Regions from separate parts of the Alkalihalobacterium sp. APHAB7 genome, predicted to be linked through region 2. Evidence: riboswitches for the same ligand, from Rfam matches in the RefSeq annotation. Region 2 holds a riboswitch; the other holds the start of a gene.
The links. A riboswitch is a leader RNA that binds a small molecule or an ion and turns the genes downstream of it on or off. The one in region 2 is predicted to bind preQ1.

Region 1 (16,127 bases), on a different contig from region 2:
TTATTGAACTGCGAGGAAGTTGGGATTTATTATTATACACAGATGGTTTGACTGACGAATTTCGTGTCGATGGAGAAAAAGGAATTGACACGATTATGAGTTATTACACTCGCTCAAAAGAAAATAACGAGTCGTTTCTACAGTTAATGCGTCAATTTATTTCTGATGGAGAAGAGTATAGTGACGATATTTGTGTAGTTATGATTTCACCAAGACAAGAGGTCGCTGCTAAAATCTAAATAAGGACTAATCTGAAACGAACATAAAAATCAGATGGAGAGAAACCCTCTATCTGATTTTTATGTTCTTGTAGTTTTCTTGTAAACAAAGGAAACATCATGTAACATTGTCATATATAGGAGGCGATAGAATGTTAAGTGAAAAACTGTTAGATGCATTAAACGAACAAATGAATTTTGAGTTTGAATCAGCACATACATACATGGCAATGGCTGCTTGGTGTTCAGCACAAAGTCTTGACGGCTTTGCGAATTTCTTTTTAGTTCAAGCAGAAGAAGAACGTTTTCACGCGATGAAATTTTATAACTACATTAACGACCGCGGAAAGCGCGCAATCATTACAGGATATGAGACACCGAAAAATGATTTTGATACCATTTTAGATGTGTATCAAGCAGGTTATGCTCATGAGCAATTAGTGACAAAAAACATTTATAAGTTATCAGATATAGCAATGGATGAGCGTGAACATGCGACGATACAATTCTTAAAATTCTTCCTAGATGAACAAGTCGAAGAAGAAGCGATGTTTGATAACATTATTGAAAAATTGAAACGAATTCAAAATGATAATAATGCCTTATTCATGTTAGATGATGAATTTTCGAGACGAACGTTTACTCCGGAAGAAAACTAAAAGTCAAAATTAATATAAAAAGCTGTCTTATGAGTGATTAACTGAACCCAATTACATATGTGATCATACTTATTTAAGTGTCATCATTCCCATTGGGTGCTAGTTTTCTGCTGTAAGACAGCTTTTTTATGTCATTACTTGATTGGATGCTTCAGTTTTTTATTAACTAGTGAAATTAACTCTTCAACATCCTTACAATTTTCTAACTCTCTTTTTTGGATTAAAAGTTCAATATCATTGTCAACGCGTAAATAAGCACATGGAAATTCCGCTTTTGGTAACTCTTTGGGAAAATCATCTAAATGATAAAATACAACAGGAAATTGGAGTGACTGAATATACCTCTTCCACTTGTGGTTCATACTAACCGTACCATAGGTAATCGTACATAAGTGGCACGGATAAGTATCAGGAGAAGTCCATTTATGAATCGAATCTAGTATGCCATTCCACAACCCACCCTTTGCATGATAGACAAAAATTAATTCTTTCATCTCTTCCTCCTAATAAAAGATAACTTTCCTTTATTATCAACCTTATCATTTAACACAACTTATTTTAAAGCAAATTGATTGTAATTTCTGCTTTCAGCACTTATCACGTATGAAAGAAAATTACAGAACCGACTCTAATATAGCTAGAAAAGAAAAAATAGTTGACTCAATCTTTCAGACAAACTTCACATATTTTCCATTTAACGAGGGAAACTAGAAAAAACAGAATGTGGAGGAAGAACATGACAATGAATTTTGAAAATAACAATCACCAATTACCGAGATTTCCAGAACCGTATTGGCGTGACGAAATCAATTTCCCGTCTTTTTCACCTTTAAAAGAAAATATATCTGTCGATGTAGGAATAGTAGGAGCAGGAATTACGGGAATTACACTAGCTTATTTATTAAGTCAAGCCGGGGTGAAAGTGGCATTAATTGATGCTGGCGTGATACTTAATGGGACAACTGGACACACGACGGCGAAGGTTACCGCACAACATGGTGTCATTTATGATGAGTTCATCGGTCACTTAGGTGAAGAAAAAACGAAATTATACTACCATGCTAATGAGCAAGCCCTTGCATTTATTAAAAATACGGTTAACTCCCTAAATATCGATTGTGACTTTAAGGACCAAGATGCCTACATTTATACAAATTCTGAGCAGGAATTAAACAAATTGGAGAAAGAAGCGAAAGCTTACGAACAACTTGGAATTCCAGGTGCACTCTTAGATTCGATGCCTCTACAGCTTCCGATGAAAAAAGCACTAGTGATGAGAAATCAAGCTCAGTTTCACCCGGTTAAATACTTGCTGCCACTCGTTGAAGAAATTCAAAAGGCTGGGGGACAGATTTACGAAAATACAACTGCAGTAAATATTGAGGAAGAAGATCAGCCCAAAATCATAACAAGAAATGGTCAGTACATCGCATGTAAATACGCTGTTTCCTGCTCGCATTTCCCTTTTTATGATGGAATGGGTTTTTATTTCGCAAGAATGCATCCTGAACGATCATATATTGTTGCTGTAAAATCGGAACAGCCGTATCCAGGAGGAATGTACATCACCTCTGAATCACCGACTCGATCGGTTCGGTCAACACCGATCGGAAATGAGGAGCTACTCCTTTTAAGTGGGGATGGGCATAAAACAGGTCACGGTGTAAATACGATCAAACACTATGAAGCACTTGCACAGTTTGGAAAGGATGTACTAGGGGTAGCAGACATTCGCTATCGTTGGTCTGCTCAAGATTTATACACGTTGGATAAAGTTCCGTATGTCGGGCCTATTACATCAACAAAAGAAAACATTCTCGTCGCAACAGGGTATCGCAAATGGGGAATGACGAACAGTACAGCTGCAGCATTGATGTTAAAAGATTTAATTCTAGAAGGAAGACATCTATACGAGGACATCTTTACACCATCACGTTTCAATGCAGACCCTAGCATTAAGGAACTTGTTAAAAAGAATACGGATGTGGCTGTTGAGTTAGTGAAAGGTAAGCTGGAACGCATCAATAAGTTTCCTGAAGACGTAAAAAAGGGAGAAGGTACGCATGTAAAGGTCGATGGAAAAAAAGCTGGTGCTTATCGTGATGAAGATGGAAAGCTCCACTGTGTCGATACAACATGTACGCATATGGGCTGTGAAGTTGAATGGAATGATGGAGATCGCACGTGGGATTGTCCGTGTCATGGTTCGAGGTTTTCGATTGAAGGTGATGTGATTGAAGGACCGGCTGATCAACCATTAAAGAAACTGGCAGTGGATGAATAAAAAATAAAGTATATAACCAAAGAGGCAAAAAAACACAGTCTGGCGATTGTGTTTTTTGTTTTGGCGTATGAAAAAGGGAATTTAGATATAGACGTCGAAATCACTTATCTAACAAAAAGGTAAAAAAGTCATACAGACGCATACACTGTAGTTTTGGATCGTTTTTTGCATAAAAAGGGTCAAGGCAAAGTAAAGGCTGATGGAAAATGACAAATATACAGGGGTGATTGAATGTCTGACATCTATAAAAATTACGATGCTCTAGGGATGGCTGAGCTTGTAAAAACCAAGCAAGTTCAACCGAAAGAGCTATTAGAAGAAGCGATACAAGTAATCGAAGAGCAAAATCCTGCATTAAACGCAGTTATCCATAAAATGTATGAACAAGCTGAGTTTGCGATAGAAAGTAATGAGTGGACTGGACGATTTGCTGGAGTTCCAATGCTTCTAAAGGATATAACGCAAGAAATCGAAGGTGAACCAATTACTTCTGGATCAAAAGCGCTCAGTTCATACCGTGCGAAAAAAGATAATGAATTTGTGAGACGAGTTCGAAATACAGGCGCTGTTTTTGTAGGTGTTACAAATACACCAGAATTTGCATTAATGGGGATTACAGAACCCACTTACTATGGTCCAACAAGAAACCCATGGAACTTAAACTATACCCCAGGTGGCTCAAGCGGCGGTTCAGCAGCAGCTGTTGCAGCAGGGATGGTCCCTATGGCAGGCGCTAATGATGGTGGCGGATCCATTCGCATTCCGGGAGCTTATTGTGGTCTTTTTGGGTTGAAACCGACGAGAGGACGTACACCAGCTGGGCCTATATTCGGGAGACACTGGCAAGGTGCATCTTCAGATCATGTATTAACTAGATCAGTCCGTGACAGTGCTGCGATGCTAGATGAGGTACACGGATTGGAAAAAGGAGCAGCCTTTTATGCACTACCTTTCGACGGAAGCTACCTAGATTGTGTCAATCAACCGGTTGATAAAAAACTTAAAATTGCGTTCACGACCGAGTCACCTTTAGGGACCGAGGTTCATCCAGAGTGTAAGGACGCTGTTTTAAAATCAGTAAAACTTCTTGAAAAGATGGGGCATTTTGTTGAAGAACAGGGGGCGCCAGTAGATGGTAGGAAAATTGCTACTGGTTATTTAACGATGTATTTTGGAGAAGTGGCTGCAACTCTTTCGTCATTAGAAGACGTATTAGGACGAAAAGCTAAAAGTAGTGACGTTGAACCGCAGACTTGGTTATTGGGCTTACTCGGTCGAGCAACGTCTGCAGAAGAGTTCGTGTTAAGCTTAAGAGAATGGGATAAGGCCGCATTTGCAATGGAAGCGTTTCATGAAACGTATGATTTGTACGTGACTCCAACTACTGCATTTCCTCCCGCAAAAATTGGGGAACTTGAGCCGAAACCGATGGAAAAATTATTAATTAATGCGATTGGTTCTATTGGCTTAGGTGGCTTGCTAAAGAAGACAGGTATGGTCGATCAGATTGCTGAGCAAAGCTTAATGCGGACGCCTTTTACTCAACTTGCCAATCTTACAGGACAACCTGCGATGACAGTGCCATTGCATAAGACAAAGGACGGATTACCATGTGGTGTTCAATTTGTAGCAGCAAGAGGAAAAGAAGAACTCCTATATCAACTAGCAGGAGAATTGGAGCAAAGTGATATGTGGATTGATGTTGGACAGGTGAGGAAAGAAAAAAGCTAATTGGATAAACGAGTGTGGTTTCCCAGTTGAGCCAATTAGCTTTATGTAGATTTAGATCTATTTAAAATAATCTTTTTCTAGTGACTGGAGCATTTCCATCGATTTCTTGGCCCAATCACTATTATCTTCTTCAAGCTTTGTATATTGCTTTTTTAAAGCTTCTTTAAGGGATTCCTCGTAAGTAGGAACTTCCCCTTCAAAAGGTTTGACATAAACCGCAGGAATGTTTGTTTGCTCTCGGTGAGCTAATGCTCTGCGTTCGTGAAACAAGGAAACATCTGTTTCTTTTGGGTTATGTAAGTCACCTTGATCAGGATGTTTAAGAACGGCTAAGACTCTTACAACGTACTGTGAGGGTCTGATGTTCGTAATTTCCCCTATGTATTTGCCTGTTTTATAAATACCTGTGACCATTTGGCCAATTTCTAATTGATTTTCCATACACAAACACCTTTTCTTTCTTTTTTACTAATGATATCATATCTAAGGGCTTTGTTCGAAGAATACATAACAGACCTAAATCTCATAATACCCTTAGTATGAACGAGCTGTTACTTAAGGATAATGTTATATTTTAACAAAAGGTGATAGTGGGTTACTTAATCTATCGCTTTTTTATTCATCGTGTGGGCAGAATGTTTACAAGTAAAGGGGAAATACTTTAATAAAAAGGGGGAAATTAAAATGACAGAAGAACAACAAGAACCACAAGAACCACAAGAACCGCAAGTTAATATCGGTGATATCATTCAAATTAATCAAGGGACAGAAAAGGGTGAGCAAGCAAAAGTAATTGCTGTTTATACAAATTCTGTAGCCGTTGAATTAAACAGAAAAGAAAAGAATGGAAACTTGGCTCGAACGGTAATTAATCATAGTAAATATGAAGTGAAATCATAATTACACTATTCAAAGCAGCAACGTACAATGACGTTGCTGCTTTTTTCACACTATAATTGCTTAAACCCTTCTTCATCTAGATACGCCGTTGCCTCACCATAGGTATTAAATGTACCATCTAAGTTTAAACCGGCATACACATTCCACATATCATCTTCGTACAAAAGAGTCAATGTTTGTTTATCACGATTAATCCATGTTTCCTCGGTAGCTTCAACCGGTACTATCTCTTCCGTATTTGGTTCACTATTAAGGATAGTGATGGATTTCTCAATAATATCCTTCAATTGATCAGATGAGAAATCACGAATATTGACCATTCCTTTTTGATCGGTAGAATAGCCTTTCACTTTTCCAATATATACAAATCCATTTCCATTAGGATGAAGATGGTAGACAACATTTTTCTTATCGCTCTTGCTTTCCTCGTACTGAAAGTTCACTCGTCCAAGCGAAACATCTTTTCTTTTTAATTGATCAAATGACTCAATAATAGCTAATTTTTCTTCAAAAGTTAACATAGTGCCTCCAGTTTTTATATGTAGTTTATCCATTATAGCATATCCATCCATTTCCTTTTTATAAAAGGCTCATTTTACAAAGATTTTTGCTCCGTGTGGACCGTAAGCCAAGCGAATGCTTGGCTCTTCACGCTATGCGTGAAGCTTTGGAAAATAAAATAGCCGTTCAGACAAATGAATTTGTTTTGAAAAGGCTATTTTGGTCCAAAAGCAACAAAGTTTAAGAAAGTATCCTTATAAAAAAACAGGAAGAAGTCACAAATGGTGTATGCTTTCTAACAAAAAAGAGAAACTTAATTTTGAAAAATACTTACATGGAGGTACTACTATTTATGAAACGATTACAGTTTGTTCTCGTTGCAGTTGTACTTATGGCTTCGCTTTTTTCTGTACAACCTTCCGCGGACGCACAAATTAAAATGTTTAAAGAACCCCCATTCTCTCACTACAAAGTCTCACGCGGTGATACATTCTGGTTTATCGCCCAACGTTATGGGTTAGACTACCGAGAATTAATGAGACTTAATCCAGATGTAGAGCCAAGAAATATGCACGTAGGTGAAGTGATTCGTTTAAAACCTGATGCAGCTCATCATAGTGCATTCGAAGATCAAGTGGCAGCGCTTGTTAATCAAGAGAGACAAAAAAATGGCTTAAGACCACTTCAGCACCGAGCCGATGTAAAACATGTTGCCCATAAAAAAGCGGAAGACTTAATTAATTCTAATTACTTCGCACATAACAGTCCAAACTATGGTACACCTTTTGATATGTTAAGAACGTTTGGTGTCAGCTATCGTTCAGCTGGAGAAAACATCGCAAAAGGTCAAAGAACACCACAAGAAGTGATGAATGCATGGATGAATTCACCAGGGCACCGTCAAAATATCCTAAACCCTAACTTTGACACAATTGGGGTAGGTTTCTATCACGGTGCATGGGTGCAAATGTTTATTCAAGCAAGATAATAGAATGGATGAAGAGACTGATCCAATTTGGATTAGTCTCTATTTATTTTAGAAAAAGTTCGAAATTTCCTTTTTTTCCAAAACTGTGTTACAATTAAATTTACTTTGAAAGGGTGATGTAATGAAAAGTTATACTATTCAATTGCTTGAAATGGTCAAGGAATCGAAAAGGGCAATTTCTTACGAAGGAGCTGCTAAGAAGTTAAAAGCGAGTAACCCGCAACTCAAAGATACAAGTAATAACACACTCGTTACCAAAAAGGTTTTAGAGATGCTAGTGGAGCGAGGTCAACTTAAGAAAAACAAAACCGGTAATTTTAAATTCTAAAATACAAATAATAATACAAAAGACAACCACTCCTGTGGTTGTCTTTTGTATTAGGCGGTTTGATGATCTGAACTGAATAAGAAATTTAACGATTGAGTGGCGGAATACAGTGAAAGTAAACCATTGCCTTCAGCATATTTACTAAATCCTAGTGGAACCGTACGCCGAATTAATTGTGCATACATTTCTGGTTCTGTTAGCTTTCGCCCAAATTCTCTTTCGCAAATATTAATTAAAAGAGCGATCGCACCTGTAACGTGAGGAGTAGCCATGGAAGTACCGGATAATCGAGCATAGTTACTATCAAGATATGTTGAAAGGATGTTTACGCCTGGTGCGACTAAGTCAATTTCATCGTTTGTATTCGTAAAGGAAGCTAAATTACGGTTGAAATCGACGGCACCAACTTGAACAACTTCTGGATAGTAACCTGGGTAAGCTCGCTGGAGTGTATCTTCTTTTCCATCACCGTCATTTCCAGCAGCACATACAACCATAATGTCATGGCGAACTGCTTCTTTTATCGCTTCGTGGAGCAATGGAATATCGTGAGGTCCGCCTAGTGACATTGAAATGACTCGGACTTTTTCACCGTTGCTCCCCTCCCAATGAATGGCGTAATGAATGGCGTTAATGATCCAATCGTATTTTCCACCACCAGTACCTGAAAGAACTTTCAATATTAAGAGGTCAGCTTTAGGTGCAACTCCTACGACGCCACCGTCATTTAAAGAGGCAGCTATTGTTCCTGCCACATGTGTGCCGTGTCCGTTGTTATCTGCAAAGTTTTCTGGATCACCCCGAAAATCGGTTGTGAAATTAAATCCATCAATAATTCGATCTTGTAAATCAGGATGGTTCATTTGACAGCCAGTATCTAATACCGCGATAACAATGTGATCACCTTGATCCTTGTCCCATATTTGCGGGGCCTCAACCATAACAACTCCCTTTGGAACTTTTTCTTCTGCATATGCAGAAACTTCTTCAACTTGATATGGAATTAAACGAACTTCAGAACTCATAGAACTCCTCCTTTTCATGTCAATTGGTGAACGAACGTATGAAGGAAACAAATTTTAGCATTTGGTAGTTAATAGTTTGGATAACATTTTTACACTTATATAAACAAAATTACCATTGGCTGATTGTTTATCCTTTGTTTCGTTAGTAAAATGAAAATAAAGCTGTTGGTGGTGAATATGGAAACGATACAAGTTGGAAAGGCCATTAGAGAGTTAAGGAATTATTTGCGCCTGTCTCAAAAAGAATTAGCCGAAGGAATTTGTACTCAATCTCTGATCAGTCAAATTGAATGTGGGGATGTTTCGCCATCTGCAGATGTGCTTTATAAGATAGCTAACCGATTTGGAGTGGATATTAATTATTTTTTTGATATAACGGATTGTCCACGATTAGATTATGTGCAAGAAGTTTTCTTCCAAATCCGCCAAGAAGTAAGAAAGCGAAATTACAGGTCGGTTTCAAAGATGATTGAGAGTGAGATGTCAAACCCCTTATTTCAAACGAAGGTAAATCAACAATTTATGCTATGGCATCAAGCGATTTGTTTATTTTATATTCACGGGGATGCTATTCAGTCTCTTGAGATGTTAAAAGGAGCTGTTGAACATACCGATACAACATCTAAGACTTTTTCGGAGAGGCAAATTGAGATCTTAACGAGTATCGCGATTATCTACAGTGAAATTAGTGATTTTAAGAATTCCATCTCGCACTATGAAATGGCACTGTTTCATCTAAAAAAGCGACCGGTTGTCCAAGATAAAAGTATAAAAATAAGAATTTTATACAATTATGCGAAGACGCTAACAACTTACCGTGACTATCAACGTTCCTTAGATCAAGTCAACCGAGGAATTAAGTTATGCATCGAACACGAAATCATGTGTCTATTCGGTGAGTTACACTTTCAAAAGGGAAAGAATTTGATTGGCTTAGATCATATACAAAAAGGAATACAGTACTTAGAGAAAGCCAAAATGATATTTGAATTAGAAGGAAACGAACCATTTGCAACGATTGTCAGAAATGAAATTATCACTTATACGAATGTTGGATGAACAGCAAACCACCCCACAACGATCATTTTTTTATTTTCTCAATTAGAAGAATGACTAGGTTTACAAGAGTTAATAAAAATACACCGGTTGCTAAGAATACCGTCATTGCATCCACTGTTATCACCCCTTTCTACGGGGGATTATTGGCTGTTCATCATGGGATTGTAGACGACATCTTTCATACTTTTTATGAACTCCTTTTTATAGTTTAGGTTGACTTCTCCTAAAAGTTTTAGGTACTAAGTCTTTGATTGAAGTTTCTTTTAGTCATTAAGGTGGTGCGAAGTCAACCATGATCCATGATGCTTTAATGACGATGAGGTAAATCCTCCTGAATTTTAATTGGAGAAGAGGTTGGTTCTGCATCTATGTTACTAAAGCCAGTTAACCCTAGTACGATCGCTAACCCAGCAATGCAATGAAGTAAGAACTTTTTCAATTTCAATCCCCCTTGAAATATAGTTTAGTATTCTCTATGTTCAATATATCGCATTTCAGAATTTTCTGTATTTTAATTCTCCTAGGCTCTCCCTGTGTTTATTCATCTTTTACGAGGGTTAGCTCTTCAAAATGAAATGAGATATAAATATATTGATTTTTTTAGACGAATTCCTACAATCTTTCTTTTGTAGGTGAAAAAACTCTTATGTAAATTTAGTATTGAACGTTTTTTTCATAATAATATTAGTCTGTTTTCGTAAACTTTGTTGCTATTGGACCGTTTTTTGAATATAAATCAGCCATAATGGATAAATTCATTTATCCACCTGGCTGATTTATATTCAAAAGATTCACGCTAAAGCGTGAAGAACCAAGCTTTCGCTTGGTTACGGTCCAATAGCTAAAAGCAACATTCTTTTAGAAAAGAGCCTAATATTAAAAAAGGATTTTATTAGTTAGGAAATGTAAAAAAAGGAATGAACACAATGGGGCTAACTAAAGAGTTGTTAAATTAATGAGTGTAGCCGAGGACAGCTTATAAATACTGATGTTAAACATACATAACAGAAAAGGATGCCTTATCACCCTCTTCTGTTAGATGACCTAATAATTGTAAAAAATAGGGTATTATGCAGCTTCTAGTTCCTTTTTTAATTCCAACCAATCCTCATTTGACAATACGGAAGCGGCTAATTCACAGGCCGCTTGATATGCTTCAGGTGGTGCAAATTTTTTCATTCCACCTAACATTTCAACACGTTCATAAATATTTTGGCCTGGGATCATATATTTAAAATAATCCATTAATATTTCTTGCGGAATGGAAGAACGGATTGCGACAGTAACTTCCATAAGATCTTCTACTGATAATTTTCCCCATAGTATATTCATGACGTCAACTTCTTCTGTTTGTAAATGGTTTAAATAGGCTGCTAGAAATTTGTTATAACCATAGACAAACTTAACACCAAGTTCTCTACGCAAATCTATAGAGCTGTTGTTAATTTCATTAATTAAATGTTCTAGTTGGATTAATAGAACATCTGTTGCTTCGTGCTCTGCTTCCATTTTTTCAGCGACTTCTGGAGCATACTTTTCAATGATAGGGTGAACATGTTCATCTTCATGCTCAGCATGTGAGTGCAATACAGCACAAAGAGTGTTAAACTCCTTTGAGAATTCCTTAAGCTTTCTTTCATTCTCAAAGTTTAATTGATTAACGTGGTTTAATAAATTACCTAATGCAAACCTTAGTCCTTTGTGAACAGGCATGAATAACTCATATTTTACCATATAAATTCCTCCTTAAGAAAAAAATACCATACTAGCATACTACAAAATACCTAAAAATAGAATGGTTTAGTTGTAAAAATATTAGAAAGTAGATAGAAATACTTACTATTAAAAATAGAGGTGCGTATTTATGGTGAAATTTAAAGAACTATACTAATCTTGCGGTATATATTGAATGTTTTGTAATACTTCTGTTTCAAACTCTGAGTTCAAAAATACAGATTAACAACAATAAACTCTAACACAATCAAAAAAAGAGGGGGAGAAATATGAAAGAAAAAGACCGTGTCATTCGTCAATTTAATGAAACATCAGATGGATATTTAACAAGTATTGTTCATGCAAAAGGAAAAGATTTAGGGTGGATTGGCGAAGTGGTGAGTAGAGGTAAACGTGAAAAAGCGTTAGATGTTGCAACTGGAGCAGGTCATACAGCCCTCTTACTAAGTCAACTAGTCAAGCATGTTGTGGCGGTTGATTTGACGCCAAATATGCTTAAGTTAGCAGAAAGTCAGGCCAAAAAAAGCGGTAGCGATAATATTTCGTTTGCATTAGGTGATGTTGAAAAACTCGCATTTAAAAGTGATGAGTTTGATAATGTTACGTGTCGCATTGCTGCTCATCATTTTCCGAATCTAAAACAAGCGATAAAAGAAATGCACCGAGTTCTAGCCACTGACGGGTCTCTTATCATTGTAGATAATTATATACCCGAGAATAGTGGAAAGGACAACAGAATGAATACCATTGAAAAGTTACGGGATCCTTCTCACCATGAATGTATTTCGTTAACAAAGTGGGAAGAGCTTTTTCACAATGTTGGATTTACAGAAGTAGACTGTTATAAAACGTGGACCTCTTCTATGGATGTAAATGAGTGGATTGATCGTGCCAAACCATCGAGAGGTAATCGGGAGAAAATTTATGAACTAATCGACAATGAGAACTTAACTTGGATAAACAGACAACAAGTTCATCTACAAAAAGTAATGTGGGTATGTTCAAAGTAATATCGAGGTGGTGTAATGATGTTTAAAACAGTACTTGTCGGTCTCATGACGTTCTTTCTTGTGAGTGGTTTTTTTATTGGAATAGGATATATGTTTGAAATTCAATCATTGATGTTCAGCTTTTACGAGGAGACACCAACTGGTTTTACGGCAGGAGGTTCGGTATTGTCATTTATCATTGGTCTCATATGCAGTTTCGTCGTCGGGAATTTCTATCAGAGGAAAGTGTCTCATTAAAAGGTTGTATTCTGCTGAAGAAAGAGTATAATAGTAATGTTGTAATTTCTATGATAATATAATAAAAATAGTTCAATAGAAATTCCGGACGTCTTGGATGGTCGGTAGAGGTTCTAGCTCAACCCTCTATAAAAAACTAAGAAGAACAGGACTTCTTAGAGGTGCTGTTTTTTCGTTTGTAAAGGAGTTTTAACATTGATGAAAAATGAAAAAGCAATCGTTGTGTTTAGTGGTGGTCAAGATAGTACCACCTGTTTATTTTGGGCATTAAAACAATTCAAAGAAGTAGAAACTGTAACTTTTGATTATAATCAGCGTCATGATGATGAAATAGAATGCGCCAAGGCGATTTCAGCAGAATTAGGCGTAAAACATCATGTCCTTGATATGTCATTATTAAATCAATTAGCACCGAGTGCATTAACTCGGGATGATATAGAAGTAAAAGCAGGAGAAAATGGTGATCTTCCATCTACTTTTGTTCCAGGTAGGAACTTAATCTTTTTATCGTTTGCTGGGATTTTAGCCAGTCAAGTTAACGCAAAACATATTATAACGGGCGTTTGCGAAACTGATTTTAGTGGATATCCGGACTGTCGAGATGCATTCGTTAAGTCATTGAATGTTTCGCTTAATTTATCTATGGACCAACAATTTGTTATTCATACCCCGTTGATGTGGTTGAATAAAGCTGAAACATGGAAGCTTGCTGATGACTTAGGTGCACTCGAATTTGTTCGAAAGAAAACGTTAACGTGTTATAACGGGATCATTGGTGATGGTTGCGGGGAATGTCCTGCTTGTGAATTACGTTTGAAAGGTTATGAGGAGTTTTTGCAGATGAGAGAGGAGCGAGCTTAGATGATACAACAGTTTTATCCGCAAGTCCCACACGATTACCGCTATGAATTAAATAAAGATTTCAATTTCTCGGCAGCTCATTTTATTCCTCATGATGAAGCTGGTCATTGTAAAAATGTTCACGGCCATACGTATTTTGTGAATGTTACAGTAGCTGGTGATACGTTAAATGACAGTGGCTTTCTCGTGAACTTTCAAATAATTAAAAAATTAGTCCATGGTCGTTATGACCACACGGTTCTTAATGACTTCACAGAAGACTTTAACGATCAACAGTCGGAGCATTTCCCGACAACTGAAGTTGTAGCACGGACGATTTGGGAGAATATTCAACACTACCTAGATCAATTAACTAATAAACCAAGGTGTATTCAAGTCGTTGTTCGAGAAACCCCGACGAGCTATGTTGTATATCGACCGAAAAAAGGTGACTTCGATGGCGAATAATATCCCTGTAATAGAAATCTTTGGTCCTACTATTCAAGGAGAAGGTATGGTTATCGGCCGTAAAACGATGTTTGTTCGAACGGCAGGATGTGACTATCGGTGTTCATGGTGTGATTCTGCTTTTACTTGGGACGGATCGGCAAAAGACCAAATTCAACAAATGAGCGCTGATCAATTATACGCTGAACTGAAAAATATCGGTGAGGATCGTTTTGATCATGTTACGATATCAGGTGGAAATCCCGCCTTGTATGCTTCTATCGATGAGCTAATTGATGTTCTTCAAGGAGAGCAAATTAAAATCGGATTAGAGACACAAGGAAGTAAATGGCAAGATTGGTTTACGAAAGTTGATGACTTAACGATATCCCCAAAACCACCCAGTTCAGGAATGGAAACGAACTTTGAAGTGCTTGATGAGATCATAGATCAGTTAAAGAAAAATCATAGACTGGAAGATCACGTGAGTTTAAAAGTCGTCGTATTTAATGATGAAGATTTTAACTATGCAAAGAATGTTCATTTACGATATAAAGAGATCCCATTCTTCTTGCAAGTCGGCAACGTTGACTTACACGATATCGAGCCAACCGAATTGATGCAAAAGTTAATTGGAAGCTACGAGCAATTAATTGAAAAAGTAATTGCTTCAAAAGAATTGAACGAAGTAAAGGTGTTACCACAACTCCATACCTTATTATGGGGAAATAAACGTGGGGTTTAATCCTAACGCATGGGAGTATGTATTTACTTTCATGCGTTTTTTTGAGTGTACACAGGACCTGTAACTCATTTCTATTCCTTGAACGAGTTCTTCTCTTGTAATTCACAAGTTCACATTTTCGCAAATAAGTGTGGCAAATCGGACAATATATTTTTTAAACGGACAATAAAATCCCAAATTGGACAATAAATTTAAAAACCGGACAATAAGTTAGTGAAAGCCGACAATAAATTGGGAAATTAGATATTAATCTAATTTTCATTTGAAGAATCAGCTTGAGAATCTGTTTATAAAAATTTGTTCTGTATTATAGCAGGGAATAGTAGCGGTATTTAGCTATTTTTATCAAAAAATCGTGATTATTTAGAAAATAGTAGGTTATCGACTAGGTGTAATCTCCACGCATCCCCATGTTTAAACTGACCCTTGAAAAGTATGAACATATTTGTTAAGGTTTAACTATGTTGTATTGCAAAATAGTGAAGCGGTACATTTTATTTTTATTAACTATCTTGTAAAACAATATAGAGACCAATATTATTCGCACATGGATATGTTTTGTGACTTTTTATGCTTCGTATCTTGCATTGCAAGGTACCTGGAGCACTGGAGGTGAACTTTTGTCGACAAGTCAGATGTTGAAAGGTATCTTAGAAGGCTGCTTACTTCAAGTCATTTCAAATGGAGAAACTTATGGTTATGAGATGATTGAAAAGCTTGAATCCTATGGGTTTACAATGGTTAGCGAAGGAAGCATATACCCTTTATTATTACGCATGAAAAAAGAAAATCTTGTAGCAACGAGCTTAAAAGCTTCACCATCGGGACCAAAAAGGAAGTACTATACGCTAACACCCGAAGGTTATAAAGAGCTAGAAAATTTTAAAGTACGATGGAACGATCTATCATCAAGTGTTACGAAACTATTCAATGAAAACAAAGGTGAGTGAAAATATGGAGCTTTCAAAGAACAGTCAACAGTTTTTAGATAATTTACGGTTGTACTTGTTTTCAACGGGAAGGAACATGGATGAAATTAATGAAGTCGTCGAAGAATTGGAGGATCATCTCCGAGAAGCGGAACAAAACGGAAAAGATATTGAGCACATTATCGGGCAATCTCCTAAATCGTATATGGAAATGATCGCTAGTGAAATGAACGTCGATTATAGAGGATGGTTCAAACTCATACCGATATTTATGGTCGGTGTATTTGCTTTCATTCTATTAGGTGATGCAGTAAGAAACGACCTCAACTATTCTATTATTCAATTAGTTGGTTTTCCTGTCGTTAGTTTAGCGTTACTTGGCGCAACTCTTTTTACATATAAGTTTATTGCGCAGAAAAAACGATCGACGATGAAGCAATACATGATATTAACAACATTAGGAATGGTATCTATTATCCTGTTTGTCGGGAT
Region 2 (16,127 bases):
GGAGGCAAAAAAGGCTATTGGGAGATAATCGCTAGTAACAACCCGATTGGTTCAACTAATTTTCAGTGGAGAATGAAGAAACCCGCCACTGAAAAAGTTTCACTTTATTTAAGTCCATTTTTAATCGCATAAAGTGCAGCTTGTGTTCGATCGGACAGTTCAAGTTTACTTAAAAGGTTGGAGACATGTGTTTTTACCGTTTTTTCAGTTATAAAAAGCGTCGCAGCAATTTCTTTGTTGCTTTTTCCGTTCGTAATTTCAAGCAATACCTCTTTTTCTCGTTTCGTTAATGTATCGAGTAGATGTTCTTCTCTTCCTCCAGACATATGCGTTAACACGTGATGTGTGACTTCGGGATGCAATTGACTTTGTCCGTTATACACGGCCTTTATCGTTTTCACCAATTCATCAGGTTCAATGTCTTTTAGTTGATAGCCGTTAGCACCTGCTCGAATGGCAGGAATAACATGATCTTGATCAGAAAAACTCGTTAATATGACGATTTTGATCGTACGGTTTGCTTCTCTAATTTTTTTCGTTGCCTCAATACCATCCATGTTTGGCATGACTAGGTCCATTAATACCACATCTGGCTTTAGTTCATTCACCTTTTCAATGGCGTCCTTCCCATCGTTCGCTTCACCAATAATTTCAATGTCAGATTGCATATCAAGAAAAAAACGTAATCCTCTGCGTACCACAAGGTGGTCATCAGCAATAAGAATACGAATGGTCATTTTCATCTCTCCTTACATCGGAAAAGAAATAGATAGTACCGTACCTTTTCCTACAGTTGTATTCATTTGAAAGGATCCTCGAAGCAGTTCGACTCGTTCCCTCATGCTAGAGAGCCCAATGGAAGCACCCTTTTCGATTGTATTGGGGTCAAACCCAATTCCTTCGTCTTCTATGGTCATTATGACTTGATCTTTTTTGGCTTGAACATATATTTTTGCTGTATAGGTATTCGCATGTTTTTGAATATTATTTAATGCTTCTTGTCCAACTCGCCACAGGCATTCTTCTAGGGAGTTAGGCAAATTGAGCACTCCAGATAGTTCGACGTCGACGTTTAATTTTAACATGTCACCATAGGACTTTAATGCACTTATGACCCCATTTTCTAAACCAGTCGGCCGTAGCTGCCAGATGAGACTGCGCATTTCCTGTAAGGCTTCTTGTGATAGTTCTTGGATGTAGGACAAGGAGCTGTGCAGCTTATCCATGTCATTCAAGTCCTTCATACCACGTGCTGTTAGAGATAGTGAAAATAATAGTTGATTGACAGAATCATGCAAGTCTCGTGCAAGTCGATTTCGCTCTTGGATGAGGGTAATTTCTCTTGATTTTGATTCAATCCGTGTATTTTCAAATAAAATTCCAAGATGGTGACTGAGCTGTTGAATGATTTCGTCATCGATCGGACCTAGCTGTTCATGTGAAATGGTTAGTTTTCCTTTCGTCTCACCAATCTGGAACTGTTTTTCTATTGTATAGAGGGCTTTCTTAGTGATCGGTTGTATTGCTGCTTTCAATTGATTGCATTGTAGTTCAATTCCGGACCAGGAAAACGCACGGTATATTTCATTTACGGCACTGTGTATTAGATTTTCTTCAGTTGCTCGTTGGGCGTTAAGATTTGCGCTAAATTGTCCTAACGTTTGGTAGAGTTCAGCCCGTTTTTGTTCGCTATGGTATAGTTTCATTCGTTTAATGGCGGTTCCGATTTGAAAAGCAACGGCCTCTAGCAAATCAAGTTCGTTGTCCGTAAAACGTGATTTATGAGGTGCTGCGACATTGAGGAGGCCGAATCGCTCGTCTCCTGCTTGAAGAGGAACGGTGGCGTGATGTGTGATTTCGTTTGTTTTACCCCATTGATGTTTAATGGCATCGTCAATTCGTTTACAGCCGATAATATTAAATGCTCTATTTAATGTATTGTCATTATATTCTTTAATACACCAACAGTTTCCTTCACACATGGGCCTCTTTGCCTGCCAGCTTAAAGCTGGCGGGAGGTCAATGTCAGCAATTAATTGATAGTTTCCTTGTGGATCGATTAAGTAGATCCAACCAGTTTGGAGTTCAGTCACTTGCAATAACTCTTTTAATACTGTTTGAAGCATTTCCTCCAAGTTATTTCCTTGATTTAACGTTTCGGCAATCGCTTTAATCGTTTTTAGCTTTGTCATCTCTTGATGGCGGTCCACTTTCGTTCCCCCTCACTTTTTTGGTGCCAGGCACGTTTAATGCGCTGTTGCGGTACTGTGATGAAGGTGCCTGGTACCCTAGTAGCAGTGTGTATTAAGGTTTATTCGCTTTTTTGGGTTGACTTTCCTTTTTCGTTTATTGAACCATGATCGTTTGTTGAGGGGGTTGGTGTAGAGTTTCCAACCCTCTTTTGAGATTTGTTCGACTTTTCTTTTCTTCTCATGGATCAATCCATCGTAGCCGAAATGTTGCATCTTTCATCACTCCTGTTGGTTTTGTTACTTTTATTGTAGGTTGATATGAAAATGGAAACGTCTGGCAGAGGGTTGAAGTCTGATTACATATTTGGTTGTATCATTTTTGTGGAAAAAATCAGACTTTAGAAGGAGGGAAGAACCTACGTTTACAATAGGGCGATGGTGAGTATGATAGTAGTGGATGAATTTTACTTTAATGGCTGTCATTCATAGCTATCTTTGTATTTTTATGATATAACTACTAGTAAAATGAACTGTGAAATAGAGAGGTTGAGGTGGATGGAGAGTACGAATAATTCGTCAAACTTTATTAAGCACATTGTGACTGAAGATTTAAAGTCAGGAAGGAACGATGAGATAGTCACTCGGTTTCCTCCAGAGCCAAATGGATACTTACATATTGGTCATGCTAAATCAATCGTTTTAAACTTTGAACTTGCTGATGAGTATAAAGGAAAGACGAATTTACGATTTGATGACACAAACCCATTAAAAGAAGATCAAGAGTTTGTTGACTCGATTAAAGAAGATGTAACGTGGTTAGGGTACGAATGGGATGGGCTATTCTATGCTTCTAATTATTTTGATGAAATGTATGAGCGTGCAGTACTTCTTATTAAAAAAGGCTTAGCTTATGTTGATGATTTAACAGCTGAACAAATTAGAGAGTATCGTGGAACGTTGACGGAACCTGGTAAAGAGAGTCCAAACCGCAATCGTTCAGTTGATGAAAACTTAGATCTATTTGAGCGAATGAAGAACGGTGAATTTGGTAACGGCGAGAAAGTGTTACGGGCAAAAATTGATATGGAATCTCCCAACTTAAATATGAGAGATCCTGTTCTTTATCGTATTTCACACGCGACACACCATAATACAGGAGATACGTGGTGCATCTATCCGATGTATGACTTTGCGCATCCACTAGGTGATGCAATTGAAGGAGTAACCCATTCAATTTGTACGTTAGAGTTTGAAGATCATCGTCCATTATATAATTGGGTCGTTGAGCATTGTGAAATGGAAGCTACTCCAAAGCAAATTGAATTTGCTCGTTTAAACTTAACGAATACGATAATGAGTAAGCGTAACTTGAAGCAATTAGTGGATGAAAATGTGGTAGATGGCTGGGATGACCCACGCATGCCAACGATTTCTGGATTAAGAAGAAGAGGATTTACGCCTGAATCGATCCGTAATTTCTGCCGAGAAATTGGGGTGGCGAGAAGCTATAGTACGGTAGATGTTCAGATGCTGGATCACTTTGTTCGTGAAGATTTAAAATTAAAAGCACCACGTACGATGGGAATTATCAAACCGTTGAAAGTGGTTATTACGAATTATCCAGAAGGTCAAGTAGAAATGCTTGATGCTGAAGTTAACCCTGAAAATCCGGAAATGGGGACGCGTCAAATTCCATTTTCCCGTGAAATCTATATCGAGCAAGAAGACTTCATGGAAGATCCACCGAAAAAGTACTTCCGCTTATTCCCAGGAAATGAAGTTCGCTTAAAACATGCGTATTTTATTAAGTGTGAAGAGGTCATTAAAGACGAGAATGGAAATGTCGTTGAACTTCGTTGTACGTATGATCCGGAAACAAAGAGTGGCACTGGCTTTACAGGAAGAAAAGTAAAAGGAACCCTCCATTGGGTAGAGGCGACAAATGCTGTACCTGCCGAGTTCCGTTTATATAACCCTCTAATCTTAGATGAAGAAAAAGAAGAAGGAAAAACGTTCTTAGACCATGTGAATCCAAATTCTTTAGAAATCTTAAAAGGATTTGTAGAGCCAAACATGGCCGAAGCAAAAGCGAACGATAAGTTCCAGTTCTTCAGACATGGGTACTTTAATGTGGACCCGAAACATACAACATCCGATCAATTAGTCTTTAACTTAATTGTATCGTTAAAAAGTTCGTTTAAACTATAAAAAAAAGAGTACCAGGTACCTTTAGTGAACTAAAGGTACCTGGTACCTTTTTGTGTGTGGCACCTTATTTGTGTGGTTTCAAAAGATCACTTTTATCATGGGGTTATTATAGAATTTCTTTTACCCGTCCAACAGAACCATCTTGAAGGCGAACTTTGATGCCATGCGGGTGAAAGCTTGACTTTGTTAAGATGTCTTTTACAATTCCGTTCGTCAATTTTCCTGTTCGCTGATCTTGTTTTAAAACGATATTTACTTGTATCCCAGTAGAAATATCACTTCGGTTTTGTCCGTTCATTACGTCCCCATCCGTTTGCGCTGGTTATTGATCTTTTTCGTTTGTTGGCTTTTCATTTTTTGAGGTTGATTGGACGAATGGGAGTTGATACTGCCTTGTCCTTGATTTTTCTTTTTATTGGCTAGTTGTTGTTTGATGGCATCTTGCAGGTTAATCTTTTTCTTTTCTTGTGTTTGGTTTTTTTCTTCAGACATTTTGTTAATGCTCCTTTTGGTTTCATTCGTTCCTATACAGGTTATCATAAAAATAGCTTTTTTATATTGTTTTCTTTTTTGGGCGTTAGTATTACTAATGATAATTATATTAAAAAAGTAGAAAAAATGTAGATTCGTTTATTCGGTTCTCTTGGTTGTGTCGTTTCACATGGTAAAATATAAGCAAGTAAAATTATTGAATTAGGAGAGACACGATGAAAAAAATATGTGTGTTTGCAGGTTCAAATCCAGGTGCAAACCCTGAATTTGAACAAAGTGCTGTTCATTTAGGACGAGTTTTAGCGGAGCAAAATATTGAATTAGTGTATGGCGGATCGAAAATTGGTTTAATGGGAAGTATCGCTGACAGTGTCTTAAAATCAGGCGGAAAAGTGACAGGGGTTATGCCGAAAAACCTATTTAAAAGAGAAATCATTCACCCTTTAGTAACTGAATTTCACGAAACAGAAACGATGCATGAACGAAAAGCACTGATGTCTGAGTTAGCCGATGGTTATATCGCATTACCAGGTGGAATTGGGACGTTCGAAGAGTTATTTGAAGTCATGTGTTGGGCACAAATTGGCATCCATAAAAAACCGATTGGAGCCTTAAATGTGTTAAATTACTATGACCCAGTTAGTGAATTGATCAAAAAAGCGGCAACGGCAGGATTTATGCCGCAAGCTAATGTAGACTTACTCATTATTGAAAAGCAACCGGAAATGCTTTTAGAAAAAATGTTGAACCAAAACAAAGGGATGTGGTCGGAAGAAGAGGTCGATCTATAATTAATTAACGTCGCCTTATGCATAGCGTGAAGTTTTTGAAAAAACGGTTGAAAAGCAAGAAAGTATACTACACAGCCAAATATAAAGAAACGCTGACTCCATAAAAGTGTGAACCCCTTTAAAGTAGCTAATAACGTTAGCCTTTAGAAGGTAACACAAACACACAAGGGTCAGCTTTTTTCTCGTGGAACCCATTAAACGTTATAGAAATTTTAAATGCAGATGAAGGTGCATATATTTCCAGTAGTAGATAATATTAATAACTATTAGTATCAGGTAGTAAAAACCTATTGATTTTCACCTTTAAGTACTGTTACGATTAAACTAATCTCAGTTTATTCGAATTTTTAGTGTTTAAAGGGGCATTTTATAGAAACAATAGGAGATGTATGAAAACAATTTGAGTGAAATTGGAAGGGGAAAAAAATGAAAGAATATCAATCGTTATCTTGGTACGCTGCTCGTCTAAAACCTCATCTGCCTAAAGAAGCGTATAAGCCAGTACCTTCTCGTTTATTAGGTGGATTAGCATTTTTGATTGTGATTGTTGCGGGCTTTTTAGCTGTTGGTTTGCTTGAGTTAAATATTTGGGGCAACCTCCTAATAGCTGTTGTTTTAGGGTCTTGCTATGCTAGTCTTGGTTTTTTAGGACATGAAATCTTACATGGAACTGTAGTAAGAAAACCATGGATCCGTGACCTTTTAGGCGCGATTGCATTTTGGCCGTTATGTACTGGACCAAGTTTGTGGCGCAAATGGCATAATATGAATCACCATGTTCACACACAAGACGAACATAAAGATCCAGATGCTTGGATTACGTCTGATCATCTAGAGAAAAGTAAGTTAGTGCGGTTAATGTATCGTATTCCTTTATTTATTCGTGCTACATTTAGTTTACTCTCATTAGCAATGACGTTTACTGTACATTCATCAAGAATGTTCAAAGTATACATAAAAGACTTTAATCCAAGAAACCGACCTAAAGTATGGTTGCAGTTGATTTTGCCTTGGGCATCATGGATTGGCCTTCTGTTTTGGATTGGATTTACGAATTGGTTCTTTGTATTCTTACTACCATTATTAATTGCAAACTTTATTGTCATGTCGTATATATCAACGAACCATCGATTGAATCCACTCGTACCTGTTAATGACCCGTTAGCAAACAGTTTATCAGTCACGGTTCCGAAGTGGGTAGATGCGATCCATTTTAACTTTTCGTATCATACCGAGCATCACTTATTTCCATCGATTAGCCCGAAATACTATCCACTAGTGAAAGAAAAAATCAAAGAGCGTTGGCCTGACCGTTATCACGAAATGCCTTTTTTACAGGCAATGATTGCATTATTTAAAACGCCGCGACTGTATTACAAGCAAAATGAGTTGGTCGATCCACGTGCAGGTCATAGGTATGGTTCACTAGGGCATGGGTTAGATCCGAATAATATTAGCTATCATAGTGGTGATCAAACTATCCACCCGGATGGAACGTCTAAAAATAAAGACGTCTAAATGAGTTGATTTAACTAATTGCTACGCGTTTAATTATAGAAGGGCTAGTGTGGACGGAAGACTGGAAATAGTGGACTCAGAGGCCGTTATTTCAGCAAAAAGGGTAGCTTTTTAGAGCTTAACGGACTCAGAAGTCGTTATTCTTCAAAATTCACAGTGATCATTAGTGAATTTAAATAGATAAGGGCCTAACGATTCAATTTTAATGATTTTCATTAAAATAGGAGCTTCTGAGTCCGCTAAGAATTCTCGATTTCAATATCTGTTCTTTCCTGTCACGATTCTTATCATTTATACGGAGGAGCCCAATCGAATTATACTACTCACTAGTCATTTCCAAATTCTCCAATGTCCCGTATACATTGACAACAACAGACGATCTCCCTATAATTAATTTCGTTATAAAAGAATAACAAAACTGTGGAAACGCAGGAGAGGTTCTAGCTCAAACCCTCTATAAAAAACTAAGGGAAATAAATCACGTATCCTTCCTTAGGGTGCGTTTTTTTGTTTTTTTGTTAAAAAATCAATGATACTGGCTCTAGAAACCGATAGTAGCATGTCTTGATAAGTAGATATTTTCTAGATTTTCAATTTTTATTGTCTGGAATAATGCATTTATTGTCCGGTTTTTGAATTTTATTGTCCAAATCACCATTTTATTTGCCAAAGAGTGAAGAAATAGTTAAATCACATGACGTTAAGCTAGAGAATGAGAAAGGATGAAAAATAATGGTAGGTCGTAAAGATGAAGAGTTACAAGATGTAACTTTATTAGGTAATCAAAATACAAAATATGATTATGAATATAACCCTGGGGTTCTAGAAACATTCGATAACCAACATCCAGGGAGAGATTATTTCGTTAAATTCAATTGTCCAGAATTCACAACGCTATGCCCCAAAACAGGACAACCGGATTTTGCTACAATTTACATTAGTTATATCCCAGATGTTAAAATGGTAGAGAGTAAATCGCTAAAATTGTATTTATTTAGCTTCCGTAATCACGGTGATTTCCATGAAGATAGTGTCAACACGATTATGAACGATTTAATCGATTTAATGAATCCAAGATATATTGAAGTATGGGGGAAGTTCACTCCACGTGGCGGTATTTCCATTGACCCTTACTGTAACTACGGAAAACCAGGCACTAAATATGAAGAAATGGCAAATTTTCGCTTAATGAACCACGATTTGTACCCTGAAACGATTACAAACCGATAATGTTGATTTGCTTTTTAGAACAAAAAGTAATATAGTTAGAATAATGTTAACAAGTTAGGAATTGATTTTACTTCGGCCTCTTGATCAGATAGAGTTGTACCGAGTCATCTTCAGTTTGCAACTGTTAACAAAGTTTGTTTTTTTTTAGGAGGCCATATAATATGGTAGGAAAAGTAAAATGGTTTAATGCAGAAAAAGGTTTTGGATTTATCGAGCGCGAAGGTGGAGACGACGTATTCGTACACTTCAGTGCCATTCAAGGTGAAGGCTTCAAGAGTTTAGAAGAAGGCCAAGACGTTGAATTTGAAATTGTTGAAGGAAACCGTGGTCCACAAGCTGCTAACGTAACTCGTCTATAATTGATTGATATCATATACGTTAAAGATAATGGCCATATTCCATATGACTGGAGTATGGCTTTCTTCTTTTCATTCCTATTACCAATAATTGGCCCCGATGTAGATTATTTACGCAGTAATTTTAATTAACTCCATGAATTGAGTATGATAAATCTCTGAGAAAAAGCAAACGCTATAATATAAATTAATTTAGATACAAAGGAGATTAAGATCCATTGACAACATTTTATGACTTTGGAATACACCAACAAATTGTTAAAGCTATTACAGACATGGGATTTGAAGAGGCAACGCCAATTCAAGAACAAACGATTCCTACAGCACTTTCTGGTAAAGATGTTATAGGACAAGCACAAACAGGAACAGGGAAAACAGCTGCTTTTGGAATTCCGTTAATTGAAAAGATGGTTGTAGATGCAGGGACAATTCAAGGTCTTGTATTAGCACCTACTCGTGAGTTAGCGGTTCAAGTAGCAGAAGAACTAAATAAAATCGGGAATCTTCGCGGCGTAACCGCTTTGCCGATTTACGGTGGGCAAGATATTGTTCGTCAAATTAAAGCATTAAAACGTAAACCTCAAATCATTGTAGCAACACCTGGTCGTTTTATGGACCATATGCGTCGTAAAACTGTTCGTATGGATGCCATTCAAATGGTTGTTCTAGACGAAGCAGATGAAATGCTAAACATGGGCTTCATTGAGGACATTGAAACGATTTTAGCGGAAGTTCCTAATGAGCGCCAAACACTATTGTTCTCAGCAACAATGCCAAAACAAATTCGCAGACTGGCCGAAAGATTTATGAAACCAGACGCCGAAGCGATTGTTGTGAAATCGGTTGAAATTACAACTGCTAACGTTGAACAAGAATATATGGAAGTACCTGAGTCGAAGAAATTCGATGTGCTTTGCCGTATGCTAGACGTCCATTCACCAACATTAGCTATCGTATTTGGTCGTACGAAGCGTCGTGTTGATGAAGTTTCTGAGGCTTTAAATAAACGAGGTTACGGCGCTGAAGGTTTACATGGTGATATTAACCAAAACCAGCGTGACCGAGTGATTAAGAAATTTAAAGAAGGTACAGTTGAAGTTCTAGTTGCGACAGATGTTGCTGCTCGTGGTTTAGACATTACAGGTGTGACGCATGTTTATAACTTTGATATTCCACAAGACCCTGAAAGTTATGTTCACCGTATTGGACGTACAGGTCGTGCCGGAAACAAAGGGTTAGCGTTAACGTTAGTTACACCAAGAGAACTTTCGCATTTAAAAACGATTGAAAAAACGTCAAATCGTAAAATTACGAGAAAACCTGTACCGACTTTAGCTGAGGCGATGGAAGGTCAGCTTCGTATGACGGTTGAAAGCTTAATGAAGATGGTAGAAGAAAATGACATTCAATCGTACCGTATGTCTGCTGAACAGCTTCTTGAGGAAACGGACTCAGTAACGTTACTTTCAGCTGCCTTAAAAATGTTAACGAAGGAGCCAAATGATGTTCCAATTAAGTTAACTGAAGAAGCACCGTTACGAATCAAAGGCTATAAATCTGGCGGTGGCCGAGGTAAAGGCGGCGGCGGTGGCGGTGGTTATGGCCGTGGAAATAATAAAGACCGTGACCGCAATCGAGGTGGCGATCGCGACCGTAAAGGTGGATCAAGAGGCAATTCTAAAAACAGCAAAGTAAGAGTCTCAGCTTCACGTAAAAAGAAAAACGACTAATAAAGACATTACTAATATCAAGGCTGGCAGTTTACAATGAACTGCCTCCTTTTTTTTGTAATTTATTACAAGTATAAAAAAAGGACTTTATTTCCGATATAAAAGATATAGCTTATTTTAGCGGAGAAGAGGTTCAACCAATGAATGCATTAGAAAAATTACAGTTTGAAGATTTAAAGAAGAAAAATGTCCTGATGTTACTAGCTATCGGAATTTCACTTGTTTTAGGGATGGTGTATACTTTTTTATCGAAACAATTTGATCGTTCATGGATATATGGCACTGAATTTATGTTACTTCTTGTTGGTTATGCTGTTCTTAGACGAAATCCTAAAGGACATAAGTTATTTCCATACTTTAGTATCTTTGTTATCTTTTTATTTACATATATTTCTCTTGTGCTACACGGTGGGAGTGTTGGTTTAGTAGCTATACTCTTTTTCTTACTTGTATTTTCCACCGTTCAACTTGACCGCGTTTTGTTTACAATTGGTTTTATTTTAGGTTTAGTTGCCTTATTAATCATAGGATCTGATAAGTCTTCAGTTGAAAGTGGTGTAATTCAAGATAATTTTGGTAATATGATCATTGCCTACGTTTTAACTGCTATGTTACTTGGTGTAATTACGCATTTAAGTAAAAAGCAATTTCAGGCGTTAGAACAGTTTGTGTCTAATGCAGAACAAGAAGCGTTAGAAAAAGAAATGCAAAAAGTAAATCTTGAACAAGATGTAGTCGGTATTTCTGACAATATTGATAATGTAAATGAACAATTACGAAATAGTGTGAAAGTGCAGACTGAAATGCACTCAGCCATTAATGAGGTAGCTGTCGGAAGCCAAACGCAAACCGAACAAATTAGTATCATTGCTCAAAATGCTCATCATACAAAGGAATCGATGCACAGATTAAACCAAACATCAAAACAGCTCTCATCAGAATTTAATCGTGTCGTCGACGTGGCTGAGCAAGGTCAAACACAAGCAAACGACTTATCAATGGAGATGAAGGAATTACAATCTACTGTTGAGGAACTCCATAACATTTTTGAAAAATTAACATTAAGAATCGAAGAAACAAATACATTTACTGATAATGTAAAAAAGATTACCGAGCAAACAAATTTATTAGCACTTAACGCTTCGATTGAAGCAGCACGAGCAGGAGAAGCTGGAAAAGGCTTTTCAGTTGTAGCGCAAGAAATTAGAAAATTAGCTGAAATGACGAGCCAAACAACTGAGAAGATTACGAAAAACCTATTAGAGTTAAATGAAAGTAATCATCTCGCTTATGACAAAATGGAAGCGAGTGGTTCAATGCTCGTAAGCAGCGTTACTTTCACAGCTGAAGTCACCTCACATTTTCAGCACTTACATGAACGTATCACAGAAATTAATCAAACAGTCACAATGTTTGAGGACTTATCGAGTGATGTTCATGAGAAAGCAACAGATGTGGAGCAAGCGACAAATGAACTTGCTGCGGTTATTGAACAAGATTCTGCAAGCTTAGAAGAAATGAGTGCGACAACGGAAGCGATGAATGAAGATATAAAAAGAATTTCAGGTTATATGGAGGATACGGTAAAACGTGTCGAAAGTATTAAAAAGAGTAATTAATAATGACTAATACGAAAACAGCAAGGATTCCTTGCTGTTTTTTTTGCGTTTAGGATGTCGCATTTCGAAGCCTCAAGAGGGAGCTATATTTTGTCGTTATAATGGTCAAGAAGATTTAAGAGAAGGCTGTTTTCGTAAACTTGGTTGCTTTTGGACCGTTTTTTGAAAATAAAATAGCCTTTTCAAGACAAATTTTGTCTGAACGCTATTTTATTTTCAAAAGCTTCACGCATAGCGTGAAGAGCCAAGCATTCGCTTGGCTTACGGTCTAAAAGCACGGAGCAACAATCTTTGTAAAAAGAGCCTTGAGAAAACAGCTTAAGGCAAACAATCTGTTTATGAGTTTTATCTAATAATAAAATCACTATGTCAGATTACCTAACAAAATCGTTGAAGTAATTTTTAGATAATTTAAAATAAGAGTTAACAAGAGATGTTAATAAAGATTACATGAAAGGGAAGTGTTAATTATGAGTACAGTTTCTTCTACAAAAAAGTTAACTTTAGAGGCGATTAAAGAGATTATTAAGGAAAAGCATGTGGAGCTTCTGCATATGCAATTCGTTGACATTGAAGGGACATTAAAACATGTAACGATTACGGCAGAACAAATCGATGCAGCTGCTGATGGAAAAATTATGTTTGACGGATCGTCAATTACTGGTTTTTCTCCAATTAATAAATCGGACTTATATTTACTGCCAGATTTAAATACATTTTGTGTTCTTCCTTGGTCTGTAGAAGAAGGGTACTCAGAAGCTCGCTTTCTTTGCGGAGTAAAAAATCCGGACGGTACTGATTTTGAAGGAGATCCGCGTCACGTTTTAAAGAGGACGGTAGAAAAAGCAAAAGAACAAGGTTACGGGATTAGTGTTGGGCCAGAGTTAGAGTTCTTCTTATTTGAAACGGATGACAAGGGTCGTCCTACATTAAATACACAAGACGTTGGTGGATACTTTGAACCGTCTCCGCATGACTACGGTGAGAAAGTTCGTCTAGCAATCTATCGTACGTTAAAAGAAATGGGCTTTACAATTGAAGCGTCTCACCATGAAGTGGCTGAAGGTCAGCATGAGATCAACTTCAAGTATGCTGATGCGCTTGGTGCAGCAGATAACGCGACAACGTATAAATGGGTTGTAAAAACGGTGGCGAGACAATTTGGACTTCATGCTTCGTTTATGCCTAAACCGATTGCTGGGGCGAATGGAAGCGGAATGCATACAAACATTTCATTATTTGATCTCGAAAAGCAAGAAAATGCATTTTACGATCCAAGCGATAGTCGTGAACTTTCTGAGAAAGCGTACCAGTTTATCGGTGGGTTAATTGACAATATTGATAATTTTGTAGCGGTGATTAACCCGCTAGTTAACTCTTATAAGAGACTTGTACCTGGTTACGAAGCACCATGCTATGTCGCTTGGTCAGCATCGAACCGTTCAGCGTTAATTCGTATTCCAGCAACACGCGGTGCAGGAACTCGCGTTGAAATTCGTTGCCCAGATCCATCAGCTAACCCTTATTTAGCATTTGCGATTATTGCGTCAGCGGGTCTAGATGGTGTAAACCGTAAGTTAGAAGCACCGGCTGAAGTACTAGATGACATTTTCAGTATGTCGCCAGCTGAGTTAAAAGAAAGAGGCATTCGAAACTTACCAACGAGCTTAGAAGCGGCAGTTGATGCGCTAGAAGAAGGAAAAATTGGACGCTCAACATTAGGAGATCACGTATTCGCAGAGTTTGTAGACTTAAAACGCGCCGAATATGATAGTTTCAGAACAGCTGTTACGGGCTGGGAAATTGACAACTACCACGCGAAATTCTAAGGATAGAAATACGAAACACCGCATAACATCGCTATGCGGTGTTTCACGTGAAACGAAGTTTTTAGTCATTAGAATATAGGGTAAGCCACCCTTGGATTTAAATGGTGGCTTTTTTACTTTTGCTAAGAATTAAATTTAATCATTAAAAGAATAAAGCCAGAACCTTTCATAATTGAGTCGGTCCATCGCTTCATCATTACCTTCTTGAAGCGCAATTTCGGTTTGTTTGACGACTTCTTGAGTTTGTGTTTTATGTGCTTTTAAGGCATCTAGCTTTTCTTGATGAAAACGACTTATTTCATTAATAATTTGTGGTTCACCTAAATCATCGATGCAGTCTCTTGAAAAGGCTAGTGCATGTACCGTTGGTCGCTCCTCCTTTGGAATCGAAGCGACAGCCTTTATCACGACAGCACCACATGCGTCGTGGTCAGGGTGTACGGCATATCCTGGGTAAAATGTAATGACGAGCGTCGGCTTGCAATCTTCTATTAATGTTCTCATTCGCTCGGCTAATTTATTTTCATCTTCAAACTCAATCGTCTTATCTCGCAACCCGAGAAAGATTAAATCATCAATTTTTAAAATGTTTGCAGCGGCTTCAAGCTCTTGCTTTCGAAGTTGGGGTAAAGTTTCACGGTTGGCTATTGGTGGGTTCCCCATGTTTCGTCCCATTTCTCCTAAAGTCATACAAGCATACGTGACTTTCCAGCCTTTTTCTTTATAGTTTAACATCGTCCCTGCAACCCCAAATGATTCATCATCAGGATGAGGTAAGATCACTAGTAAATGATTTTCCATAAAAGCCTCCTTTATTTAAAAGAAAAGAAAGTAAAAAATTCGAAGATGTCTAGCTCCAGGCGCCATCGGCTCGAGGTCGCTTCGGTCCACCAAGCGTGTCTAAAGAGCAAGACACTTATTGTTGGCCCTCCAGCGCTTGTCGCCGAAAAGCAGGCGCCTTCCGCTTTTCGGGATGTCTAGTTCCAGCGTCCAGCGACTAGCGAGACTTCGCTCACCTCCTTGCGATAAGTCAACATCGGCTCACTAGCGATCACCGTGTTTCCTTTATCTCATACGGTGGGCTCCAGTCCGTACGTCGCTATACGGGCGCTTCCGCTTTTCTAAAATGGATGAGGACTTAATTGAAGTGATACAGCTAAACGTCCTTTATCATCTAAGCCAGCTAATAGTAATTGGTCTCCCTTCATAGTGCAATGCGTGAGACCTTCTGCGTAGATCCATCCTAAGTCTATTTTAAGTCCTACTCGATGGGGGCCGTTACCTGTGATTTTTCCGTGTTCATAAGATACTTTGCCGTTCCGAATAAAGACACCTGATGAGAAAGGAGTTCCATTCCGATAAGCGGTATAGGCCCCGTTTGTTGTTTCAAGATGAATGTATACGTCTTGGTTAGCCAATTTATTTATCATTTGTTGAACAAATTCTTTATTGATCACTTCCATTTGATTTTCCTCCTTTACACAATTCTTTTGTAAAGTGTGCATGATTTGCTTGTAAGTAATGGGGCGGACTGTAACTGTCCATTATTTCACTACTCTTATCATACTAGATACTAAGAGGGATCGCACGTAGTAAGCAAGTTGGAAACCGACATTTACTATTTTAGCCAATAAACTATTCATACTGTTACGAAAATTTTATAATAAATGAAGAAGACATGCATTCAAAATGAAAAAATAGAGGTTGTTTGATGAAAAACAAATTAGTATTCTATATCATTCCTTTAGTAATCGTCGTCGGTGCTGTGTTTTTCTTGTTTTCCTATGAAAAAAATGAAAGACAGTACTCTGCTGTCAACGGAAAACTAGATTTATCAACTACTTCCATTAAAGAATTGGGGACTGCGTCGTTAACAGGAGAATGGAATTTTTATTGGAACGAGTGGTTAGACCCTGCACAATTACCAAATGATGCGGGGGCGCTGATTGATATGCCGGCCAAATGGAATGGACATCTTTGGCAAGGAGAACAGTTGCCAGGAGATGGCTTTGCAACCTATCATTTGAAAATCGAACTATCAGAAGAAGATGTCAATGAAATGCTAGGGCTTTATTTACCGAATGCTTTTACTTCTTATAAATTGTGGGTCAATGGAAAAGAGCTTGGTGGAGCAGGGTTACCCGGAACAACTCGAGAAGCTA

Region 1: it holds a riboswitch for preQ1, as region 2 does, so the genes downstream of both, queC (7-cyano-7-deazaguanine synthase QueC) here and queF (preQ(1) synthase) in region 2, are expected to answer to the same signal.

What each region holds. Positions count from the first base shown of each region.
Region 1 covers NZ_JBLWFS010000006.1:143,538-159,664, reverse strand. Annotated here, with positions in the region: gene ACNSTQ_RS08700 (GAF domain-containing SpoIIE family protein phosphatase) at 1-239, shown strand, start outside; gene ACNSTQ_RS08695 (ferritin) at 371-877, shown strand; gene ACNSTQ_RS08690 (hypothetical protein) at 1,012-1,371, opposite strand; gene ACNSTQ_RS08685 (FAD-dependent oxidoreductase) at 1,614-3,161, shown strand; gene ACNSTQ_RS08680 (amidase) at 3,393-4,892, shown strand; gene ACNSTQ_RS08675 (kinase-associated lipoprotein B) at 4,950-5,333, opposite strand; gene ACNSTQ_RS08670 (DUF2187 family protein) at 5,577-5,792, shown strand; gene ACNSTQ_RS08665 (hypothetical protein) at 5,843-6,313, opposite strand; gene ACNSTQ_RS08660 (CAP domain-containing protein) at 6,646-7,281, shown strand; gene ACNSTQ_RS08655 (hypothetical protein) at 7,403-7,609, shown strand; gene ACNSTQ_RS08650 (S8 family peptidase) at 7,660-8,634, opposite strand; gene ACNSTQ_RS08645 (helix-turn-helix domain-containing protein) at 8,812-9,693, shown strand; gene ACNSTQ_RS08640 (hypothetical protein) at 10,001-10,132, opposite strand; gene ACNSTQ_RS08635 (hemerythrin domain-containing protein) at 10,762-11,427, opposite strand; gene ACNSTQ_RS08630 (class I SAM-dependent methyltransferase) at 11,697-12,437, shown strand; gene ACNSTQ_RS08625 (hypothetical protein) at 12,456-12,674, shown strand; PreQ1 riboswitch class I at 12,776-12,820, shown strand; gene queC (7-cyano-7-deazaguanine synthase QueC) at 12,873-13,535, shown strand; gene queD (6-carboxytetrahydropterin synthase QueD) at 13,536-13,982, shown strand; gene queE (7-carboxy-7-deazaguanine synthase QueE) at 13,972-14,706, shown strand; gene ACNSTQ_RS08605 (PadR family transcriptional regulator) at 15,327-15,656, shown strand; gene ACNSTQ_RS08600 (HAAS domain-containing protein) at 15,661-16,127, shown strand, end outside.
Region 2 covers NZ_JBLWFS010000001.1:86,086-102,212, forward strand. Annotated here, with positions in the region: gene ACNSTQ_RS00395 (response regulator) at 105-737, opposite strand; gene ACNSTQ_RS00400 (GAF domain-containing sensor histidine kinase) at 750-2,210, opposite strand; gene ACNSTQ_RS00405 (glutamine--tRNA ligase/YqeY domain fusion protein) at 2,748-4,400, shown strand; gene ACNSTQ_RS00410 (YwbE family protein) at 4,507-4,698, opposite strand; gene ACNSTQ_RS00415 (hypothetical protein) at 4,698-4,892, opposite strand; gene ACNSTQ_RS00420 (TIGR00730 family Rossman fold protein) at 5,108-5,683, shown strand; gene ACNSTQ_RS00425 (fatty acid desaturase family protein) at 6,110-7,201, shown strand; PreQ1 riboswitch class I at 7,630-7,675, shown strand; gene queF (preQ(1) synthase) at 7,934-8,431, shown strand; gene cspD (cold-shock protein CspD) at 8,593-8,790, shown strand; gene ACNSTQ_RS00440 (DEAD/DEAH box helicase) at 9,006-10,517, shown strand; gene ACNSTQ_RS00445 (methyl-accepting chemotaxis protein) at 10,658-12,136, shown strand; gene glnA (type I glutamate--ammonia ligase) at 12,607-13,965, shown strand; gene bshB2 (bacillithiol biosynthesis deacetylase BshB2) at 14,101-14,766, opposite strand; gene ACNSTQ_RS00460 (YojF family protein) at 15,087-15,428, opposite strand; gene ACNSTQ_RS00465 (7TM diverse intracellular signaling domain-containing protein) at 15,677-16,127, shown strand, end outside.